Regions from separate parts of the Streptomyces sp. NPDC057302 genome, predicted to be linked through region 1. Evidence: riboswitches for the same ligand, from Rfam matches in the RefSeq annotation. Region 1 holds a riboswitch; each other region holds the start of a gene.
The links. A riboswitch is a leader RNA that binds a small molecule or an ion and turns the genes downstream of it on or off. The one in region 1 is predicted to bind cobalamin.
Positions count from the first base shown of each region.

Region 1 (5,223 bases):
ATGGCGGTCTCGATCTGGTCCTGGATCGCCGCGTCCGCGGGCACGGCGGACAACGGCACCCGCACGACCAGGAACTCATCGGCGGGCAGCCGGGCCGCCAGGACGCGGGTCAGTACGGACTTCCCCGAGCCCGGCTGGCCCAGGAGCAGCAGCGGCGACTCCACGGCCTGCGGCGCGGTGAACAGGTCCGCCAGAAAGCCTTCCAGGTCGTGGTGGACGTGCCGCTCCTCCCACCAGTGCTCCTCCGAGAGCCGGTCGGCGGCTCCGAAGGCGGCCACCTTGAAGTCAGGGGAGACGTATCCCTCGCCGAGCGTGGGGACGGTCAGGCCCTCCGGCAGGTCCTCCAGGGACAGCAACGGGGCGTCCATCGCCGCTCGTGACGCGCGGTTCAACGACATGTACCGCTCGGCCGCGACCCGCCCGTCGGCGGCTCTGGCGACCGCTTCCTCCAACTGCCGCAACGTGCCTTCGAGTCGGCGGACCTCGTATCGGGTGGCCTGGTGGTCGATGACGTTGACCCAGACGGCCACCTCGGGGCACTCCGCCGCCAGTCGCCGGTACATGATCTCGTAGGCGGACACCGCCTGTTGAGGAGCCGAGTCGACCAACCCGGCCCGGACCTCCTCCCGTTCCGGCTCCGGTACGGCTTCCCAGGCCGCGCAGCCGGACACGTACTCCAGGAGCTGTTCGGACAGCCTGCGGTAGAACCCGGTCAGCGCGACGAGCTCCCACTCGTAGGGGCGGTGCGGTGCCGGCATCGGCACCTCGGCGCGCAGCAGCTCGTCCGCGAGGGCGGCCAGCCGTCCGGACTCCGGCGACCGGCCGGTGGCCAGGAGTACGGCCTCGGTCCTGCCGAAGTTCAACTCCCGTCTGTCAAAGGGCAGATCGAGGTCCTTCAGGGTGTCGAAGTACGAGGCGAGAACCACCACGGCGTGCGCCGCGGCAAGGCGCTGGGTCCGGTCGAACCGGCCCAGGCCCCGAGAGCGCTCGGCGAGGCCGGCGACCAGGGACTGGCTCAGCCTCGCCAGCTCGCCCCGGGCGTCGAACAGGCTCAGCGCCAGTGCGGAGCCGCCGCCGGTGGCCACCAGGAGCGCCCCTCCGGTCAGCCGGTCGAGGGCCGCGAGCGCGGGGCTCTCCGACCCGCCGAGCAGCCGCACGGCATCCGCGTAACTCATCCCCCTGGGCACCGGTCCCCTCCCAGCTCCGCGACGGAACGGCCAGCGCCTCCATCATGACGGAACGGGGCGAACGGGGCGGCTCATTCGGCTGCAAATGGCCGCCCCGCTCCGCGCGTTCGGGTCAGGCGCGCTCGGGCAGCTCCGCTCGTACCTCGCGCGCCGCCGCGACCAGGTTCTCCAGAGAGGCCTTGGTCTCCGGCCAGCCGCGGGTCTTGAGGCCGCAGTCGGGGTTCACCCACAGCCGTTCGGCCGGGATGGCCTCAAGTCCCTTGCGCAGCAGGGCGGCTGCCTCCTGCACGCTCGGTACGCGCGGGGAGTGGATGTCGTAGACGCCGGGTCCCGCCTCGCGCGGGTAGCCGTGCTCGGCGAGTTCGCGGGCCACCTGCATGTGCGAGCGGGCGGCTTCCAGGCTGATGACGTCGGCGTCGAGGTCGTCGATGGCCTGGACGATGTCGCCGAACTCGGCGTAGCACATGTGGGTGTGGATCTGCGTGTCCGGCCGGACGCCGCTGGTGGTGAGGCGGAAGGACTCCGTGGCCCACTCCAGGTACTCGGGGTGGTCGGCGGCGCGCAGCGGCAGGGTCTCGCGCAGCGCGGGCTCGTCGACCTGGATGACCGAAGTGCCAGCCGTCTCCAGGTCGTTGACCTCGTCGCGCAGGGCGAGGGCGACCTGGCGTGCCGTGTCGCCGAGCGGCTGGTCGTCGCGGACGAAGGACCAGGCGAGCATGGTGACCGGACCGGTGAGCATGCCCTTGACGGGGCGGTCGGTGAGTGAGTTGGCGTACGAGGTCCAGCGCACCGTCATCGGCTCGGGCCGGGAGATGTCGCCGGCCAGGACCGGCGGGCGCACATAGCGGGTGCCGTACGACTGGACCCAGCCGTGCTGCGTGGCCAGGTAGCCGGTGAGCTGTTCGGCGAAGTACTGCACCATGTCGTTGCGTTCGGGCTCGCCGTGCACCAGGACGTCGATGCCGGCCTTCTCCTGGAAGGCGAGGACCTCGCGGATCTCGTTCTTGATGCGCTCCTCGTAGCCGGTCGTGTCGATGCGCCCGGCGCGCAAGTCGGCCCGCGCCGTGCGCAGTTCGGTGGTCTGTGGGAAGGATCCGATGGTTGTTGTGGGCAGCTGCGGCAGGCCGAGCCGGGTCCGCTGGGCCGCCGCACGCTCCGGGTAGGCGTGCGCGCGGCGGGCGTCGGCGTCGGTGACGGCGGCGACGCGGGAGCGCACGGCGGGGTCGTGGGTGAGGGCGGATCCCGTGCGGGACGCCAGATCGGCGCGGTTGGCGGAGAGTTCGGCCGTGATGGCGCCCGTGCCCTGGGCCAGGCCGCGGGCGAGCGTGGCGATCTCGGCGGTCTTCTGGTGGGCGAAGGCCAGCCAGCGGGCGATCTGCGGGTCGATGTCCCGTTCGGCGGTGGCGTCGAGCGGGACGTGCAGGAGGGAGCAGGACGCGGAGACGTCGACCCGGTCGGCGAGGCCGAGGAGCGTGCCCAGCGTGGACAGGGACTTCTCCAGGTCGTTGATCCAGATGTTGCGGCCGTTGACGACGCCCGCGACCAGACGCTTGCCGGGCAGTCCGCCGACGGCGGCGAGGTCCTGGAGCTGGCTCGCGGCGGCCTCGGTGAAGTCCAGCGCGAGGCCGTCGACCGGCGCCTTGGCGAGGACGGGGAGGGCCTCGCCGAGCCTGCCGAAGTAGGAGCCGACGAGGAGCTTGGGGCGGTCGGTGAGGGCTCCCAGGTCGCGGTAGGCGCGGGCGGCGGCGTTGAGCTCGGCCGGGGTGCGGTCCTGGACCAGGGCGGGCTCGTCGAGCTGCACCCACTCGGCGCCCGCGGCGCGCAGGTCGGCGAGGACCTCGGCGTACACGGGCAGCAGACGGTCAAGGAGGGTGAGCGGCTCGAAGTCGGCGGCCACGCCGGGCGCGGGCTTGGCGAGCAGCAGATAGGTGACCGGGCCGACGAGGACCGGGCGCGCCGCGAGGCCGAGCGCGATGGCCTCCTTCAACTCGCCCACCTGCTTGGCGGGGTCGGCGGTGAAGACGGTGTCGGGGCCGAGTTCCGGTACGAGGTAGTGGTAGTTCGTGTCGAACCACTTGGTCATTTCGAGCGGCGCCACGTCCTGGGTGCCGCGGGCCATCGCGAAATAGCCGTCGAGCGCGTCGGTGTCGACGGCCTCGCGGTGCCGCCGGGGGATGGCGCCGACCATGACGCTGGTGTCCAGGACGTGGTCGTAGTACGAGAAGTCACCGGTCGGCACCTCATGGATGCCTGCGGCGGCCAGGTGCTGCCAGGTGGACCGGCGCAGCTGCGCCGCGGTGTCCCGGAGGGCGTCGGCGCTGACGCGGCCCTTCCAGTACCCCTCGACGGCCTTCTTCAGTTCCCGGTTCGGGCCCTGGCGGGGGTAGCCGTACACGGTGGCGCGTGCTGCCGCGGCTGCGGACTTCGATGTCACGGAAATCTCCTTCGCGAGATGACTCCTTGAGATCCCGGGGACGGGACACGGACGCGAAGGGGTGACGAATCCGGCGGACCGAACACGCGCCGTCGGCGCGGTGCTGCGGTACTCCACCTGATCTGTACGCCGACCCGCCCACGAGGTCACCGGGATGTCCGCACGTGAGGGGTCACGTACGGGCAACGGGCAGGTCTTCGGACTCGCGGGCACACCTGCCGAAACAGGTTCCTACTGGCCGTCGCTTCCCGGATCCGCGCTCGGATCCAGTGCGTATGACGGCGGTCGTTCCCACTTACCGCTGCGGGGCAGTCCCGGATTCCCACCGGGTTCCCTCTTGCGACGCGTCTGCCTGGCGGACAGGGCGAACCAGCTGCACTGGTCAGGCTAAGGGGTGGTCGGCTTCTTGGGCAGTACTGATCACATTCCGGACCGTGAGGTGAGACACGGACCCCGGCCCGACCCCGGCCCGACCCCGGCCCGCACCCGGCCCGACCCCGGCCCGCACCCGGCCCGACCCCGGCCCGCACCCGGCCCGACCCCGGCCCGGGGCAACGCGTGCGGGGGCGCGGAACGGATCACCAGTCCGTTCCGCGCCCCCGCTCACAGCAGCCGCGGGCCCCTCAGCCCCGGCGGCGGACCCGGGCCCCTCAGCCCCGGTCGTAGGTGTGGAACCCGCGGCCGCTCTTGCGTCCCAGCAGCCCTGCCTCCACCATGCGCCGGAGCAGCGGCGGCGGCGCGTACAGGGGTTCCTTGAACTCTTCGTAGAGCGACGCGGAGATGGAGGCGACCGTGTCCAGGCCGATCAGGTCCGCCAGCTTCAGCGGCCCCATCGGGTGCGCGCAGCCCAGCTCCATGCCCGCGTCGACGTCGGCGGCCGTCGCGAAGCCCGACTCCGTCATCCGGATCGCGGAGAGGAGGTAGGGCACGAGCAGCGCGTTGACGACGAAGCCCGCCCTGTCCTTGGACCGGACGACCGTCTTGCCCAGGCCGTGCGTGGCGAACTCCTCGACGGCGGCGACGGTCCGCGCCGCCGTGTGCAGCGAGGAGACGATCTCGACCAGCGGAAGGACGGGAACGGGGTTGAAGAAGTGCAGCCCGACGACACGGTCGGCACGCCGGGTCGCCATGCCCAGACGCATGACCGGGAGGGAGGAGGTGTTGGTGGCCAGGATCGCGTCGGGGTCCTCGACGATCTTGTCGAGGGCGGCGAAGACCTCCGTCTTCGCCGCGCTGTCCTCGACGACCGCCTCGACGACGAGCTGGCGGTCGGCCAGGTCGTCGAGGCTGCCGGTGAAGACCATCCGGGCCAGTGCGTCCTCGGCGCCGATGCGGTCCAACTTGCCCCGCTGTACAGCACGTTCGAGCGAGACGGCGACCCGCTCGCGGGCGGCGCGGGCCGCGAGGGCGTCGGCTTCGCAGACGACGGTGTCCAGACCGGCGCGGGCACACACCTCGGCGATCCCGGCGCCCATCTGGCCGCCGCCCACCACACCGACCCGGCGAATGGCTGTGGTCATGACTGTCCCTCCGGGCGGTGCGCGAGGTGGCGGGCATAGGCATCCGTGGTGAAGAAAGCGGGCAACTCCCGTGCCAGGGCGT
Region 1 is NZ_JBHUZJ010000021.1:80,390-85,612, forward strand. Features, by position in the region: gene ACFUPX_RS17705 (NACHT domain-containing protein) at 1-1,175, opposite strand, end outside; gene metE (5-methyltetrahydropteroyltriglutamate--homocysteine S-methyltransferase) at 1,300-3,621, opposite strand; cobalamin riboswitch at 3,792-4,010, opposite strand; gene ACFUPX_RS17715 (3-hydroxybutyryl-CoA dehydrogenase) at 4,272-5,141, opposite strand; gene aceB (malate synthase A) at 5,138-5,223, opposite strand, start outside.

Region 2 (5,223 bases), on a different contig from region 1:
CGGCTGGATGAGGATGAGCAGGTTGCCGCGGCGCAGGGCCGCGAGGACGATGTCGCCCTCAGGGTTGCTCGACCGGTCCACGAACATCTCGCCGGGGGCGGGGCCCCAGTGCTGCTCCACGGACTCGCGCAGCTCGGCGGGAAGCGTGGCGAACCAGCGGCGGTAGTCGGCCGCCGGGATGCGGACGGGGTTGCGGGCCAGCTGCTCCTCGGTGAGCCACTCCTGGTCGTGGCCGCCCGCCTCGATCAGCGCGTAGATCAGCTCGTCGCCGTCACCCGAGGCGAGGCCTGGCACCTCCTCCGTACCGAAGTCGTATCCCTCGGCCTGGAGTCGGCGCAACAGGGAGACGGCGCTCGCGGGGGTGTCGAGGCCGACCGCGTTGCCGATCCGGGAGTGCTTGGTCGGGTAGGCGGACAGGACAAGGGCGATGCGCTTGTCGGCGGCCGGGATGTGGCGAAGGCGCGCGTGCCGCACGGCGATGCCGGCCACGCGGGCGGCGCGCTCGGCGTCGGCGACGTACGCGGGAAGTCCGTCCTCGTCGATCTCCTTGAAGGAGAACGGCACCGTGATCAGGCGGCCGTCGAACTCGGGGACCGCGATCTGGCTCGCCGCGTCCAGCGGCGACACGCCCTCGTCGTTGTCCTCCCAGTCGGTGCGCGAGCTGGTGAGGCAGAGCGCCTGGAGGATGGGTACGTCGAGTCCGGTGAGGGCTCCGGCGTCCCAGGACTCGTCGTCACCGCCCGCAGAGGCCTCGGCGGGCCGCGTGCCGCCCGCCGCGAGGACCGTGGTCACGATCGCGTCGGCGGCGCGCAGTTCATCGATGAGTTCGGGTTCGGGGGTGCGCAGCGAGGCGACGTACAGCGGCAGCGGGCGCGCGCCCGCGTCCTCGACCGCGCGGCACAGGCTGTCGATGAAGGCGGTGTTGCCGCTCATGTGGTGGGCGCGGTAGTAGAGCACCGCGACGGTCGGTCCCTCGACCTGGCGTGCGGTGCGCTCCAGCGGGCCCCACGAGGGCGCGGGGGCGGGCGGCTCGAAGCCGTGGCCGGTGAGCAGGACGGTGTCGGAGAGGAACCGGGCCAGCTGCTCCAGGTTGCCGGGGCCGCCGTGGGCCAGGTAGGCGTGGGCCTCGGCCGCGATGCCGATCGGCACGGTGGACGCGGCCATCAGCTGGGCGTCGGGGGCCTGTTCGCCGGTGAGGACGACCACGGGCCGTCCGGTCGCCACGACTTGGTCGAGGCCGTCCTGCCAGGCGCGCACGCCGCCGAGGAGGCGTACGACGACCAGGTCGGTGCCGTCCAGGAGCTGCGGAAGGTCCTCGAGCGGGAGCCGGGAGGGGTTCGCGTAGCGGTAGTCGACCGGGCCGGCGGCGGCGCGGGCGCTGAGCAGGTCGGTGTCGGACGTCGACAGGAGCAGGATCATGCGGCGTCGGGCCTTCCTCGGGGTGTCCACGCCCCGGGTGGTGTCGATGGCGTCTTCCCCTGCTCGAGCGGACGAGAGCTCGGGGAAGGGAGTTCCTGACTCACCCGGCATGCGCACCGGGCTCACAGTGGCGGGACCGCGCCGGAATCGCACCGGGCTTCCTCCCCTTGTCGCCGTCTGTGGCGACGACGGGCCGGCTGGCCCGTCACCAGGAATACTAAGGGCCGATCATCTGCTGGGGGGCAGGCGGACCTGGTGCGATGGGTCGGTATGCTCGCCGCCATGCCCCCATCGGTCCCCCAGCCCGCGCTCTCGGGAGACGAGTCTGCCCGCGGCCGCGGCGACGCATGCCCCGGGACGCTGCGGCTGCACCGGGCGGACGACGGGGCCCTGGCCCGCGTCCGGGTCCCCGGCGGTCTGCTGAGCGTCGGGCAGGCGGACGTACTGCGGGATGTGGCCCAGCGTCTTGGAGACGGGGAGTTGCATCTCACATCGCGGGGCAATGTGCAGCTGCGCGGGCTGCGTGCGGACCGCGGGAGCGAACTGGCCCGCATGCTTGCCGAATCGGGGCTTTTGCCCTCGGAACGTCATGAGCGGGTGCGCAATGTGGTGGCCTCTCCGCTCTCGGGTCTCGACGGTCTGGGCGAGCGGGACATCCGTCCGTGGCCGGCCGTCCTGGACGAGCTGCTGTGCGCCAGCGACCGGGCCACCGCCCTGTCCGGCAGGTTCTTGTTCGCCCTCGACGACGGCCGCGGCGACGTGGCGGCCCTCGGCGGCGACGTGACCCTGACGGCGCGGGGCGAGGACCAGGCCCTGCTGCGGATCGGTCCGGCGGACGACGCCGTCCTGATCCCTGCCGCGCGGGCACCACAAGCCGCGCTCATCGCGGCCGAGGCCTTCCTGGAGCAGGCGCCCGACGCGAGTTCCTGGCGGGTGACGGATCTGCCCGGCGGCGTCGGCCCCCTCCTGGACGCGGTCCAGCTCCGCCTGCGGCAGGCCGGTTTCGCCCCCACCCGCATCACCGTTCCGCTTCCCCAGGACGCGGCCGGGCCCGCCCTCGGCGTCGTGCCCGGCCCCCGCGACACGGCCGCGCTGTCCGTCGGCCTGCCGCTGGGCAGTGTCGGCGCGGCCCAGTGGACGGCACTGGCGGACATCGCCCGCCACCACGGCAGCGGCGAGCTGCGGCTGACCCCCTGGCGCGGAGTCGTCCTGCCGGGAGTCGGGCGGACAGCGGCCGCTCAACTCCTGGCGGATCTCGGGGCCCTCGGCCTCATCACCGCGTCCGACTCCCCCTGGACCGGCGTGGGGGCCTGCATCGGCAGGCCCGGCTGCGCCAAGGCCCTGGACGACGTACGCGGCACGGCGCAAGCGGCGTTGGGGCCCGTCGGGGCGCTGCCCGTGTACTGGTCCGGGTGCGAGCGCCGGTGCGGACATCCCCACGGGGAGTGGATCGACGTCGTCGCCACTCCCGAGGGACACCAGATCTCCCGCGTACACGGCGGGAAACGGGACGCTCCGGCGAGCATCCCCGGCAGCCCCGGCGCGGCGCTGGCCGCCGCTGTGGCCGCGGCCCGCGGCTGACTACGCATGAACACATGAACAACCCTGCAACACTTGACCGTCCCCTGCCCTATCAAGAGAGCGAACGCACTGTGCATCAGTACGAGAAGGACGGACCGGCGATCTACCGCCAGTCCTTCGCCACGATCCGCGCGGAGGCGGATCTGTCGGGCCTGCCCGCCGACGTGAGCCAGGTCGCGGTCCGCATGATCCACGCCTGCGGCATGGTCGACCTCGTACGCGACCTCGCTTTCACCCCGGACGTGGTCGCCCGCGCCCGCGAGGCCCTGCGCGCCGGCGCGCCCATCCTGTGCGACGTGGCCATGGTCGCCAGCGGCGTCACCCGCAAGCGGCTGCCCGCCGACAACGACGTGGTGTGCACCCTGTCCGACCCGGCGGTCCCCGATCTCGCGGCGAAGCTCGGCACCACCCGCAGCGCCGCCGCCCTGGAACTCTGGCGCGATCGCATGGAAGGCGCGGTGATAGCCGTCGGCAACGCGCCCACCGCGCTGTTCCGCCTGCTCGAAATGATCGAGGAGGGGGCGCCGCGCCCCGCCGCCGTCATCGGTGTGCCGGTCGGCTTCGTCGGCGCCATGGAGTCCAAGGACGCCCTGGCCGCGCACCCCTCCGGCCTGGAACACATGATCGTGCGGGGCCGCCGGGGCGGAAGCGCCATCGCGGCAGCCGCACTCAACGCGATCGCCAGCGAGGAAGAATGAGCGTGAGCGAGCACAAGACGGGCCGTCTCTACGGTGTCGGCCTCGGGCCCGGCGATCCGGCCCTCATGACCCTGCGGGCGGTGCAGGTCATCGCCGAGGCCGATGTCGTCGCCTATCACAGCGCCCGGCACGGCCGGTCGATCGCGCGGTCCATCGCGGCCGAGCACCTGCGCGCCGACCACATCGAGGAAGCGCTGGTCTACCCCCTCACCACGGAGACCACCGACCATCCCGGCGGCTACCGCGGCGCGATGGAGGACTTCTACACCGAGGCCGCGGCCCGCCTGGCGGTGCACCTCGACGCGGGACGCACGGTGGCCGTCCTCGCCGAGGGCGATCCGCTCTTCTACGGCTCGTACATGCACATGCACAAGCGCCTCGCGGACCGCTATCCCACCGAAGTGATCCCCGGAGTCACCTCCGTCAGCGCCGCGGCAGCCCGGCTCGGCACCCCGCTCGCCGAGGGCGAGGAGGTGCTGACCATCCTGCCCGGCACCCTGCCGGAGGAGGAGCTGACCGCGCGTCTGGCCGCCACGGACGCCGCGGTGGTGATGAAGCTCGGCCGTACGTTCCCCGTGGTGCGCCGCGCCTTCGAGAGCTCCGGGCGGCTGCCCGAGGCCCACTACGTCGAGCGCGCCACCATGGCGGGCGAGCGCATCGAGGATCTTGCCGCGGTCGACGCCGACTCGGTGCCGTACTTCGCGGTCGCGGTCCTGCCCAGCCGCATCGACGCGCCCCGGCCCGAGCGTGCCCCGGACACCGGTGAGGTGGCCGTGGTCGGTACCGGCCCCGCCGGACCGCTGTGGCTCACGCCCGAGACCCGTGGGGTGCTCGCCGCCGCCGACGACCTGGTCGGCTACACCACCTATCTGGACCGGGTGCCGGTCCGGCCGGGGCAGGTGCGCCACGGCTCGGACAACAAGGTCGAGTCGGAGCGCGCCGAGTTCGCCCTGGATCTCGCCCGGCGCGGGCGTCGCGTCGCCGTGGTCTCCGGCGGCGACCCCGGCGTCTTCGCGATGGCGACGGCCGTCCTCGAGGTGGCCTCGCAGAAGCAGTACGCGGACCTGCCGGTACGGGTGCTTCCGGGGGTGACGGCGGCGAACGCGGCCGCCGCCCGCGCGGGCGCTCCGCTGGGCCACGACTACGCGACGATATCGCTCTCCGACCGGCTCAAGCCGTGGGAGGTCATCGCGGAACGGCTGCGGGCGGCGGCCTCCGCGGACCTGGTGCTCGCGCTGTACAACCCCGGCTCGCGCAGCCGCACCTGGCAGGTCGGCAAGGCGCGCGATCTGCTTCTTGAGCACCGCTCGGCGGACACGCCCGTGGTCCTGGGGCGCGATGTCGGCGGGCCTGCCGAGAGCGTACGCACCGTGCGCCTCGCCGATCTCGATCCGGCCGAGGTCGACATGCGCACGATCCTGCTCGTGGGGTCCTCGCAGACCCGCTGGGAGCAGCGCGGTGACGGCCAGCAGATCGTGTGGACGCCCCGCCGCTACCCGGAGGACTGAGCCCGCGGTTCTCCGCT
Region 2 is NZ_JBHUZJ010000037.1:29,982-35,204, forward strand. Features, by position in the region: gene cobN (cobaltochelatase subunit CobN) at 1-1,419, opposite strand, end outside; cobalamin riboswitch at 1,489-1,641, opposite strand; gene cobG (precorrin-3B synthase) at 1,690-3,000, shown strand; gene ACFUPX_RS24610 (precorrin-8X methylmutase) at 3,072-3,698, shown strand; gene ACFUPX_RS24615 (precorrin-2 C(20)-methyltransferase) at 3,695-5,206, shown strand; gene ACFUPX_RS24620 (cobalt-precorrin-6A reductase) at 5,222-5,223, opposite strand, start outside.
Region 2: it holds a riboswitch for cobalamin, as region 1 does, so the genes downstream of both, cobN (cobaltochelatase subunit CobN) here and metE (5-methyltetrahydropteroyltriglutamate--homocysteine S-methyltransferase) in region 1, are expected to answer to the same signal.

Region 3 (5,223 bases), on a different contig from region 1:
CCCGGGAGCGCCGCCCCGCGGCGCCCTCACCGAGGCCGGGCACGGTCAGCGTCTTCGTACGGAACGGCTCGGAGGCCCGGACGGCCTGCTGCTCACCGGCACCGCCACCGGTGGCGGGGGCCTGTGCGGGCTCCTGCTCCTGCGGGCCGCTCTCGCCGTCGTCGGCCGGTGCGTCGTGGGGATCACGCTGGTCGGGCACGTCAGGCGCCTCGGGCGCGTCGGGCCCTTCCTGGGGCGGCTGCCCGCCCCCGTCGGGACCGCCCCCGTCGGGGCCGTCGCCGTCCGGCTCCGGGTCGTCGTCGCCGTCGCCGTTCTGCTCCAGCGTGTCGTCGAGCTTGTCCTCGTCGAGGCCGGGCGCGTCGAAGGGGTTGCGCCGGCGCCGGTGCGGAAGCGCCAGGAGAGCGGCCTGGCGCACGTCCTCGGCGAGTACGTCCTCGCGCCCCGCCCAGGCGGCAAGCGCCGTCGCGGTACGCGCCATCACGATGTCGGCCCGCATCCCGTCGACCTCGAAGGCCGCGCAGGTCGCCGCGATCTGCCGCAACGCCCCGTCGCCCAGGCGCACGTGGGGAAGCAGCGCGCGCGCCGCGACGATCCGCTCCCGCAGCGCGGACTCGTCGTCGTGCCACCGCGCGGCGAAGCCCTCCGCGTCGTCGTCGTACGCGAGCCGTCGGCGCACGACCTCGACGCGCTGATCGGTCTCGCGGGACGCGGCGACCTCGACGGTGAGCCCGAACCGGTCGAGCAACTGCGGACGCAGTTCGCCCTCTTCGGGGTTCATGGTGCCCACGAGCAGGAACCGCGCGGCATGCCGCACGGACACGCCCTCGCGTTCCACGTACGAGGCGCCCATGGCGGCGGCGTCGAGCAGCAGGTCGACCAAGTGGTCGTGCAGCAGGTTGACTTCGTCGACGTAGAGGATGCCGCGGTGGGCGTCGGCGAGCAGGCCCGGCTCGAAGGCCTTCACGCCCTCGGAGAGCGCCCGCTCGATGTCGAGCGCCCCGACGAGACGGTCCTCGGAGGCGCCGACGGGCAGCTCGACCATCCGCGCGTCGCGCACGGAGGCCCCGCCCGCGTCGTGCGGGCCGTCGGGGCAGGCGGGGTCGGGGGCGGCCGGATCGCAGGAGAAGCGGCACCCGGCGACCACGGGCACCTGCGGAAGCAGGGCGGAAAGGGCCCGCACGGCGGTGGACTTGGCGGTCCCCTTCTCCCCGCGGACGAGCACACCGCCGACAGCGGGCGAGACGGCGTTGAGCAGCAGGGCGAGCCGCAGATCGTCCTGCCCGACGAGAGCGGTGAACGGATAGGGGGTACTCACAAGGCCTCCATTACGTGGTTCAGGGCGGGGCGGGGGACAGCGGATCTCAGCCGTCCGCCTCCGCCGGTCATGAGGGCGCCCCGGGTGCGATGAAGGGGAGGCCGGAGGGGGCGCCGTTCTCGATCAGGCCGAGCAGCGCGTCGGTGTCCGCGTGTTCCTCGATCAGGTCGCCGAGGAGGTCGAGCTGCTCCTCGCGCAGCGCCCCGAAGCTGGTGTCGGGCGCGGGCACGAAACGGCGCCCGGCGGCGCGGGCCACCTCGGTCAGGAAGCGGCGTCGGAACGCGTCGCTCTCCAGCGAGCCGTGCCAGTGCGTGCCCCACACCTCGCCGACGCGGCAGCCGTCCAGGAAGGGCTCTCCGCCCAGGACTTCGGCGACGCCGTGATGGATCTCGTACCCCTCGACGGGCTCACCGAGGGCCTCGCCGACCGGCCGTGCCAGGGTCTTCTCGCGCGCGAAGCGCACGCGCACGGGCAGCAGTCCGAGGCCGTCCACGGCCCCCGCCCGCGACTCGACGTCGTCCTCGATGTGTTCGCCGAGCACCTGGAAGCCACCGCAGATCCCGAGCACGGGACGCCCCTCGGCGGCGCGCCGCGCGATGGCGTCCGCGAGACCGCGCTGGCGCAGCCACTCCAGTGCCCGGACGGTGCCGCGTGTTCCCGGTACGACCACGAGGTCGGCGTCGAGGAGCTCGTCGGCCCGGTCCACGAACCGTACGACGACGCCCGGTTCGGCGGCCAGGGCGTCCACGTCCGTGAAGTTCGACATCAGGGGCACGGCGCAGACGGCGACCCGCAGCACGTCCTCACCGACCGGGGGAGCGACGACGGACTCCCGGACGGCGCCCCGCAGGGACACCCGCAGCCCGTCCTCCTCGTCGATGCCGAGGCCGTGCCGGAACGGCAGGACACCGAACGTGCGCCGCCCGGTGAGGTCGAGGAGCATGTCGAGCCCCGGTTCGAGCAACGAGACGTCGCCCCGGAACTTGTTGACGAGATACCCGGCGACCAGCTCCTGGTCCTGGGCGCTCAGCAACGCGGTCGTCCCGAAGAAGGAGGCGAAGACGCCCCCGCGGTCGATGTCTCCCACCACGACCACGGGGAAGCGGGCGGCCCGCGCGATCCCCATGTTCACGATGTCCGTGCGCCGCAGATTGATCTCGGCGGGACTGCCCGCGCCTTCGCAGATCACGGCGTCATAGCTGCCCCGAAGTTCTTCGAGGCATCCCACGACGGTCGAGAGCAGCGCTTCCTGCCGCCCTCCGTGGTAGCCGCGCGCCGTCATCTCGCCCACGGGCTTGCCCATGAGGACGACCTGGCTGCTGCGGTCGCTGCCCGGCTTGAGCAGTACGGGGTTCATCAGCGCGCTCGGCTCGACCCGGGCGGCCTGCGCCTGCATGGCCTGGGCCCGCCCGATCTCGGCGCCTTCGCGCGTGACGAAGGAGTTGAGGGACATGTTCTGCGCCTTGAAGGGCGCGACGGAGACGCCCTTGCGGGCCAGCCACCGGCAGATCCCCGCGGTGACGACGCTCTTGCCCGCGTCGGAGGTGGTCCCGGCAACGAGCAGTCCGCCACTCATGAGGCGCCGCCTTTCCGCATAGTGCTGACCACTGCCGCGACCCCCAGGGCCAGCAGCCCGACCCGTCGCGACAACCGCACGGCCCGCTCGATGTCCGCCACTTCGACGGCCCGCCCGCCCGTGTTCAGGACGGGGCGCTCCTCCACCCGGCCTCCGTACGAGAGCGTCCCCCCGAGCCGCACCCCCAACGCCCCGGCGAAGGCGGCCTCTACCGGCCCCGCATTGGGGCTCGGATGCCTGGCGGCATCGTCCCGCCAGGCCCGCAGCGCTCCCTTGGGAGCATCCCCGGCGACGGCCGCGAGTACCGCGGTGAGCCGGGCGCCCGGCCACCCCAGGACATCGTCGAGCCGCGCGGAAGCCCACCCGTAGCGCCGGTACTTCACGGACTTGTGCCCGACCATGGCGTCGAGCGTGTTCACGGCCCGGAAGGCGACGAGGCCGGGGACCCCGCCCAGAGCCCCCCACACCAAGGCGCCGACCACCGCGTCGGACGTGTTCTCGGCGACGGACTCGACCACGGCCCGCGCGATGCCGTCGGCGTCCAGGGCCTGCGGATCGCGCCCGCACAGATGCGGCAGCCGCTCCCGCGCCACCTCGTCGTCCCCGGCGGCGAGCGCACCGCCGATGGCCCGCGCCTCACGTCCAAGGGAGGTCCCGCCGACCACGGCCCAGGTCGTGGCGGCGGTCAGCGCGACGGATGCGGCACGTGCGTCCCGTACGAGGGAAGAGGCGAGAACGGCGGCGCAGGCCGCGCCCCCGGCGCACACCACGGTGTGCAGGGCGCCCCACCCGCGGTGGTCACGCCACAGCACCCGCTCGACAGCGCCCGCGGCCCGCCCGAACGCGGCGACCGGATGCCCGCGGCGAGGATCGCCGAGGAACAGATCACCGAGGAGGCCGGCGGCAGCGCCGTACGCGAAGTCGCGATCGGCACGCACGGGTTCAGCCGGCCGGTACGTGAAGGGGAGCGAGCAGGGTCACAGGAACCGGCAACGGGCGGCCGCGCATGGCGATATGTCCTCACTCAGGGTGTCCGCGCCCTGGTTCGACGTGACCGGCGGGGAGAGTTCCTGGCTTCCGAGGAGTCGAACCCTCGATGACAGTGGCGGGACCGCGCCGGATTCACACCGGCTTCCTCTCCTGCCGCCGTAATGGCTCCGGCAGTCCACCACGCCCGCGAACGCCCGTCAACTTGCCGTTGACCTGGGACGGGAGAGTGTGCCGAGGCCCACATGAGGCCGGTTTTTCCCTAGGCCTGGAAATTGAACTTTCCTAGACTGGAACACGACAACCGGAGAGCGGTCCAAGAGTCATTTGGTCCGGGTCGTTACGTGGTGCGGTGGTTCTCGGCGGACCTGTCGGCCCGCCGACATCACGGCGCTATCGTGCGGACACCGGCTCTCTGGTAGGGGGAGGTCGGCGTGGGCAATGAGAAGTCGTCCGGACGGTTGTGGCGCAGGAGCAGCTTCAGCGGGTACGACGGGGACTGCGTCGAAGTCGCCTTCGTGCGGGAGGCGGTGATCGTCCGTGATTCGCAGAACCCCTCGGCGCCACATGTCGTCTTCTCCGTCGGGCGCTGGCAGGCGTTCCTGAGCGCTTTCGTCGGCGCGGGGGGAGAGGGAGGGGGAGCAGGATGACCGAGCGTCATCTCGCTGAAGCGCGGCACTTGGTGAACGGTGTGCGCGGGGGGAAGCGGAAACCAGCAGGGGTCGTCGCGGTCGTGGCGGGGTGTGTGCTGCTCGGCGCGGCGGCCACGCTGGTCGGCGCGGCGGCTTCCCAGCTGGTCGAGGGCACGGCCGCACGGCTGGCCGTCTGGTCCTCCGCGGCCATGGCGGCCGCGGTGTCCATGGGGCTCTGGTGGGGCTTGGCCGAGTTCAGGCAGGATCATCGGCCTCGGCCCTGGGCTCGGACTGCTGGGCGGGAACCACAGCACGGCGGTCGTCGCTGAGCGTGGGCGTCGCCCCTGTCTGCGAGATCAGTTTGGTGAGCTGGCGGCTGAGTGCGACGACGGGGGCCGAGAAGAGGGCGATCACCGATCCGACCGTCCAGAAGCCCGTCATGCCCACGACGGCCAGAACGACGAGCACTCCGGTGAGCGTCAGCGCCAGGACGAGTATGCAACCGGTGCAGTAGACGATCCTGGTCGTGAACATCCGGACGTTGTCGTCCGTGCGATGGCGGTCCAGCGTGTCCATCCGGTCCGTGCGGCCCTGGTCGGTCATCGCTTCGCGGACGAGTTGGTTGTAGGAGGGGCCGGACGCCGTCGGCTGCTCGGAAGCGGCGTCGGCGTCGGCATCGTCGGCCGTGCCGGTGGAGGCCCCACCGGCACCTT
Region 3 is NZ_JBHUZJ010000045.1:1,180-6,402, reverse strand. Features, by position in the region: gene ACFUPX_RS27360 (putative cobaltochelatase) at 1-1,315, opposite strand, end outside; gene ACFUPX_RS27355 (cobyric acid synthase) at 1,383-2,891, opposite strand; gene ACFUPX_RS27350 (cobalamin biosynthesis protein) at 2,888-3,829, opposite strand; cobalamin riboswitch at 3,934-4,068, opposite strand; gene ACFUPX_RS27345 (DUF397 domain-containing protein) at 4,313-4,528, shown strand; gene ACFUPX_RS27340 (hypothetical protein) at 4,766-5,223, opposite strand, start outside.
Region 3: it holds a riboswitch for cobalamin, as region 1 does, so the genes downstream of both, ACFUPX_RS27350 (cobalamin biosynthesis protein) here and metE (5-methyltetrahydropteroyltriglutamate--homocysteine S-methyltransferase) in region 1, are expected to answer to the same signal.